One region of the Nocardiopsis sp. iso_237 genome, then DNA from elsewhere that is predicted to be linked to it. Evidence: predicted binding sites of a transcription regulator. Region 1 holds the regulator's gene; each other region holds the start of a gene.
What was found. The regulator LexA, encoded in region 1, represses DNA repair genes until DNA is damaged. The targets are predictions, from matches to a motif close to TCGAACANNTGTTCGA.

Region 1 (2,268 bases):
CAGAACGGACAGTGCATCCCGGTTCACCTGGCTTTCCTGTACCCGACCAACAACCCTAGGAGTCTACTTAACCACAACTTATTGACTACGGCCCCCGTGTCAACACCAGATGTTGTGGTCGAACCTAGGCGCTGGGGCGGACGCCCGCAACCCTGCCCACGGCGTGTCCCCAATCCGGGAACCGGGGCGGCCGAGGAACGGGGTTCGAGGAGGTGGAAACGGGGGGTGCGGCCGAGGAAGCCGAATCCCAGGATAAGGGGGCGCGGACGCGCGGCCCGACGCCCGCCACACCGAACCGCCGACCGAATTCCGCTCCCTCCCGAGGCCACGGAGTGGCGGCGGGGCACGGCGAGACGAACCCCATACCGGATCGCGCATTCCACGGACAACGGCCGCGGCGCGCGTGTACACACATAAGTGCGACCACCGGAAATCGGCTCCCGAAAACACAAAGGGAAATCCCTCCGCGATCCCGCCCACAGGCTCTCGAACGCTTGTTTGATATCACCGTGTGCAACGACTAAAGTTGACCTTGATTTCACACCGGCTTCGCCGTCCGGTCCGCGTGGCCGGTGACCGGCCACACACGCAGGCCCTGACCGAACCGAACACCGAGGAGGCCCGGCCGTGCCGGAGGAGAACCCCGGAGCCGTCGGCTCCGGACCCACCACCGTTCTTTCGCCCGTCGGCGATCCGGGCGCGTCCGTGCCCGACACCCCCAAACTCACCGCACGCCAGCAGAGTGTCCTCAACTGCATCCAGAGGTACGTCCGGGAACGGGGTTACCCGCCGTCCATCCGGGAGATCGGTGACACGGTCGGCCTGTCCAGCCCCTCCAGCGTGGCGCACCAGCTGAAGGTGCTCCAGCGCAAGGGGTACCTGCACCGGGACCAGAACCGGCCGCGCGCCGTGGAGCTGCGCACCCCCGGCCGGGAGGCCTCCCAGACCCTCACCCAGGAGGAGCTCACCGCCGACTCCACCCGGGCCGCCTCGGTCCCGCTGGTCGGCCGGATCGCGGCCGGTGGCCCGATCCTCGCCGAGGAGGCCGTGGAGGACGTCCTGGCACTGCCGCGCCAGCTGGTCGGTGAGGGCCGTCTGTTCATGCTCACCGTGGTGGGCGACTCCATGATCGACGCCGCGATCACCGACGGCGACCTGGTGGTGGTCCGTCAGCAGCAGACCGCCGAGAACGGTGACATCGTCGCGGCGATGCTGGACGACGAGGCGACCGTCAAGGTGCTGCGCCGCGAGCCGGACGGCCACGTGTGGCTGATGCCGCGCAACGACGCCTACGAGCCGATCCAGGGCGACGAGGCCACCATCCTCGGCAAGGTCGTCACGGTCATGCGCAGGGTCTGAGCGCGGATCCCCGAGCCGGGGGCGGTGGGCGGGCCGATACGCTGAGGGCGTGTCGACACCTGTCTCCGCCCCCGTGTCCCCTGCCCCGACCCGCACCCTCCTGGCCGCGATCCTGGCCGCCGGGACCCTGCTGGTCTCCGCCTGCGCGCCCAGCGACGGCGACGGGCCCGCCCTGCCCGGCTCCCCCGGGCAGGAGCGCGAGGTCTCCTTCGAGGGCGGCGGCTTCACGGTGCCCGGCACCTTCACCGCCCCCGCGAACGACGGGGGCACCGTCCCCGGGGTGCTCATCATCTCCGGTAGCGGCCCCACCGACCGGGACGGCAACGGCTACGGACGCCCCGAGGCCAACACCAACCTGAACCTCGCCCGCGTGCTGACCGGAGCCGGTGCGGCGTCCCTGCGCTACGACAAGTTCGGCAGCGCCGACCCTGCCGACCTGACCGAGGCCGAGGAGGAGGCCTTCGACCGACCGGTCGACCCCCTGGTCTTCGAGCAGCAGATGGCCGCCGCCTACGCGGAGCTGGTCGCCCAGCCCGAGGTGGACCCCGAACGCACCGTCATCCTCGGTCACAGCGAGGGCGCCCTGTACGCTCTGCGCGCCCATGAGGTCCTCGACGCCGAACCGGCGCTGGTGCTGGCCGCTCCTCCCGGCACCCGGATGCTCGACCTCATCGACCGCCAGGTGTCCGAGCAGGTCCGCACCGCCGAGGCCCAGGGCGGTGTCGGTGAGGTGACCGCCGCGAAGATGCTCTCCGACCTGCGGGCGGGGCGGGCCGCGGTGCGCTCGGGATCGGAGATGCCCGAGACCGACGCCACCGGGCTGTTCGACGCGAACGGCGCCGACTACCTCGCCTGGATCGACTCCTTCGACCCGGTCGAGCTGGCCGAGGAGCTGCCCGGGGACACACC
Region 2 (2,268 bases), 2.8 Mb from region 1:
ATGGGGGTGTCGCTCCTGGTCCATCCTTCTCCCTTCCGAGGGTGTGGCCCGGCGAGTGTTCACCGGTCCGGGCTCACTGGGCGCCGCGCAGCAGCGGCGGGTGGAGGAGGGCCGCGCCGCCCGCCCGGTACAGCCGGGCACGGCGCCCGCCCCCCGCGCCCCCGCGCTCGGCCAGCTCCCCGGTGTCCTCCACGAACCCCGGGGTGGCCTGGATCTTGCGGTGGAAGTTGGCGGCGTGCAGGGTGCGCCCCCACACCGCCTCGTACACCCCGCGCAGCGCGGAGACGGTGAAGGTGGGGGGGAGGAAGGCGGCGGCCAGGGCGGTGTACTCCAGCTTGGAACGGGCGCGCTCGACCGCGTCACCGAGGACGCGCGCGTGGTCGAAGGCGAGGTCGTGCCGCTCCTGGGAACCGTCTCCGTGGCCGAGCGCGGTCCACGGCACCCAGGCCGCCTCGGCCGTGTCGCGGCCGGTGTGCGGGTCGGGCAGGTCGGGGGCGAGCACCATGTACGCCACCGAGACCACCCGCATGCGCGGGTCCCGGTCGATCGCGCCGTAGGTGCCGAGCTGTTCGAGGTGGAGCTCGGCGGGCAGCGGGGTCTTCTCCGTGAGCACGCGCAGGGCGGCGTCGGGCAGGTCGCGGTCGGCCGGGCCCCGCGGACCGTCCTCGGCCCGGACGAACCCGCCGGGCAGGGCCCACCGTCCGAGCTGGGGCTGTCGGGTGCGTCGGCCGAGCAGGACGTGGGGGAGGCCGTCGCGGATCGTCATCGCCACCACGTCCACGGTGACGGCGACGGGCGCGAAGGCGTGCGGGTCGTAGCCGTCGAGGTACCTGCGCTCGTCGGCCGCGTCGTAGCGGTCCGTCCCCGCGCCCGTCGGCTCGTCGATCCCCTCGGACACTGCTTCCCCCAAGTTGTTCTCATTCTGAGTTTTTCTCGATGTGAGTCGAACTTAGCACCGACCGGTCCGTCCGTCCACCCCCCGAGTCCACGGGCCGACACGCCGCCCGTGGCGGACGATCCCGTCGGAGCCCGCCGCTAGCATGGTGCGAACGGACGTTCGAGAACGGCGTCCGCGAGACGGTCGAACGAAGGAGCGGGTGGGGACGTGCGCGTGCTGGGGATCGACCCGGGGCTGACCCGCTGCGGGGTCGGGGCCGTGGAGGGCGCCATCGGCCGCCCCCTGCGCCTCCTGGCGGCCGACGCCATCCGCACCAGCCCCGACACCCCGCTCCCGCAGCGCCTGGTGGAGGTCGAGCGCGGCATCGAGGAGTGGCTGGACACCTACGAACCGGACGCCGTCGCCGTCGAACGCGTCTTCGCCCAGCACAACCTCAGCACCGTCATGGGCACCGCCCAGGCCAGCGGCATCGCCCTGGTCTGCGCCGCCCGGCGGGGCCTCCCCGTGGCCACCCACACCCCCAGCGAGGCCAAGGCCGCCATCACCGGCAGCGGCCGCGCCGACAAGAAACAGGTCGGCGGCATGGTGGCGCGTATCCTCGGACTCGACGGGCCGCCGAAACCGGCCGACGCCGCGGACGCCGTGGCCCTGGCCATCTGCCACATCTGGCGCGGCGGGGCCCAGGCCCGGGTCGCCCAGGCCCAACAGGACTTCGCCCGCAAGGTGGAACTGGCCCGCCGCACACGCGGCCGCTAGCCCCCGAGCGGCGATCGCCACAGGCAGCAGCACCCCCAGGAAGGAGACGGGCACCCCTCCCGGTGCCCCACACGAGATGATCGCGTTCCTCACCGGCCGGGTGGCCGCACGCGGCGCGGCCAGCGCCGTGATCGACGTCGGCGGGGTCGGCATGACCGTCCAGTGCACCCCCTCCGCACTCTCCCGACTCCACGTGGGGGAGGAGGGCACCGTCGCCACCAGCCTCGTAGTCCGCGAGGACTCCCTCACCCTCTTCGGGTTCGCCGACGACGACGAGCGGAACCTCTTCGAACAGGTGCAGACAGCCTCCGGCATCGGACCCCGCATCGCCCTGGCCATGCTCGCCGTGCACAGCCCCGACAGCCTCCGCCAGGCCGTGGCCACCGAGGACACCACGGCCCTGACCCGCGTGCCCGGCATCGGCAAGAAGGGCGCCCAGCGCATCGTCCTGGAACTGCGCGGCAAGCTCGACGCCCCGGTCATGACCGACGGCACCCTGCCGCCCGCCGACGGACCCCAGGGCATGGAACCCCACGGGGCCTGGCGCGGACAGGTCGTCTCCGGCCTGGTCAACCTCGGCTGGTCCAGCAAGGACGCCGAGGCCGCGGCCGCCG
Region 3 (2,268 bases), 530 kb from region 1:
CGTGAGCGGGAGAGACCTCCGGTTATCTGCTGTGCGTGCAAACTGCTCGCGCGCACCGACCGGAGGAGAATCCGTCAGTGAACGTTCCTTTGTGGGTCTGGGCCGCCACCATCGCGGCCATGGTGCTGATCCTCGCCCTGGACCTGGTGATCGTCGACCACCCGTGGAGTAAGACCAAGGGTCCCAAGGAGTTCGGGATCAAGCAGGCCTCCTGGTGGGCCGTCTTCTACATCGGCATCGCCATCGTGTTCGGCTTCGGGGTCATGTACTTCGGCAACCCGACGGCGGGCGCCGAGTACTTCGCCGGGTTCGTCACCGAGAAGAGCCTGAGCATCGACAACCTCTTCGTGTTCTACCTTCTGATGACCGCGTTCGCGGTTCCGAAGAAGTACCAGCACGAGGTCCTGCTCGTCGGCATCGTCATCGCGATCGTCATGCGCGGCTTCTTCATCGTGCTGGGCGCGCAGGTCATCAACGCCTGGAGTGAGGTCTTCTACCTCTTCGGCGTCTTCCTCATCTACACCGGCTACAAGATCGTCCGCGACCACGTCAAGGGCGACGAGGACGACAAGGACTTCACGCAGACGCCCGTCGTGCGCATGGTGAAGCGCTTCTGGCCGGTGACCGACGACTACCACGGCGCCAAGCTGACCGTGAAGCTCGACGGCCGCCGCCACGTGACCCCGATGCTGCTGGTCATCGTCGCGATCGGCGTCATCGACCTCGTCTTCGCCGTCGACTCGATCCCGGCCATCTTCGGCCTGACGCAGGACGCCTACATCGTCTTCACCGCCAACGCCTTCGCCCTCATGGGCCTGCGCCAGCTGTACTTCCTGCTGGCCGGACTGATGGACCGCCTGGCCTACATCAGCTGGGGCCTGTCCGCGATCATGGTGTTCATCGGCGTGAAGATGATCCTGCACGCGCTCCACGAGAACGGCGTGCACGTCATCGACATCGGCATCGGCACCTCGCTGACCGTGATCCTCGGCATCATGACCGTCACCATCATCGGCAGCCTGGTGAAGTCCGGCATCGACCAGCGCCGCCAGGCCGAGGTCGAGGGCAAGGACCAGGACGCCACGGCCGACCGCTCCTGACCCCGAACCACCCCGTTTCCGGACGTTCCCGGAGTCCGCTCCGGGCAACTGTGGAAACCCGCCTCGTTCGAACGGTTGTTCGTTTATAGTGGTGGTGTCCCGACGCTCACGCGCCGGGGCACCACCATTTTCGCGTGGCGGAAGAAACCGCCCCGGGTGATCGTTAGTGTGGTCGGACGGGGTGTCGTGTCACCACTCCCCGACATCCCCTGAGCGGCCCGTCTCCGGAGCCGCGGCGGCCCGCGGGGGTCCGCGACCGCCTCAACGCGAAGCCATACACGGGTCCACCGACGTCATTCGACGTGGTCCGCGTCCTGTGCGTCAGAGCCGAAGGATGTCTCACTCGATGGTCGAACAACTCGTGGTCCGTGGAGCACGGGAGCACAACCTCAAGGACGTGTCGCTGGACCTGCCGCGCGACTCCATGATCGTGTTCACCGGCCTGTCCGGTTCGGGCAAGTCCTCGCTCGCCTTCGACACGATCTTCGCCGAGGGCCAGCGCCGCTACGTCGAATCCCTCTCCGCGTACGCCCGCCAGTTCCTTGGTCAGATGGACAAGCCCGACGTGGACTTCATCGAGGGCCTGTCCCCGGCGGTCTCGATCGACCAGAAGTCGACCAGCCGCAACCCGCGGTCCACGGTGGGCACCATCACCGAGGTCTACGACTACCTGCGCCTGCTCTGGGCCCGCGTGGGCGTTCCGCACTGTCCGGAGTGCCACCGCGAGATCGCCCGGCAGACGCCGCAGCAGATCGTCGACCGGGTCATGGAGATGACCGAGGGCACCCGCTTCCAGGTGCTCGCCCCGGTCGTGCGCGGGCGCAAGGGCGAGTACGTCGAGCTCTTCAAGGACCTCCAGTCCAAGGGCTACACGCGCGCCGTCGTCGACGGCCAGGCGGTACGACTGGACGAGGCGCCCAAGCTCGGTCGCTACGACAAGCACGACATCGCCGTCGTCGTGGACCGCCTCAGCGTCAAGCCCGGCGCCAACGGGAGGCTCACCGACTCGGTCGAGACCGCGCTCAAGCTGGCCGGCGGCACCATCGTCCTCGACTTCGTGGACCTGGAGGCCGACGACCCCGAGCGGGAGAAGGTGTTCTCCGAACACCTCTACTGCCCCTACGACGACCTCTCCTTCGAGCAGCTCGAACCGCGCTCCTTCTCCTTC

Region 2: ruvC (crossover junction endodeoxyribonuclease RuvC) is a predicted target of LexA. The motif match lies at 1,046-1,061, and genes of this name have one in related genera.
Region 3: uvrA (excinuclease ABC subunit UvrA) is a predicted target of LexA. The motif match lies at 1,168-1,183, and genes of this name have one in related genera.

The regions. Positions count from the first base shown of each region.
Region 1 covers NZ_CM149669.1:1,705,970-1,708,237, reverse strand. Annotated here, with positions in the region: gene nrdR (transcriptional regulator NrdR) at 1-17, opposite strand, end outside; gene lexA (transcriptional repressor LexA) at 706-1,359, shown strand; gene AC0VYM_RS07760 (alpha/beta hydrolase family protein) at 1,409-2,268, shown strand, end outside.
Region 2 covers NZ_CM149669.1:4,525,255-4,527,522, reverse strand. Annotated here, with positions in the region: gene AC0VYM_RS20615 (molecular chaperone DnaJ) at 1-24, opposite strand, end outside; gene AC0VYM_RS20610 (NUDIX hydrolase) at 74-898, opposite strand; gene ruvC (crossover junction endodeoxyribonuclease RuvC) at 1,106-1,654, shown strand; gene ruvA (Holliday junction branch migration protein RuvA) at 1,731-2,268, shown strand, end outside.
Region 3 covers NZ_CM149669.1:2,240,228-2,242,495, forward strand. Annotated here, with positions in the region: gene AC0VYM_RS10095 (TerC family protein) at 78-1,100, shown strand; gene uvrA (excinuclease ABC subunit UvrA) at 1,447-2,268, shown strand, end outside.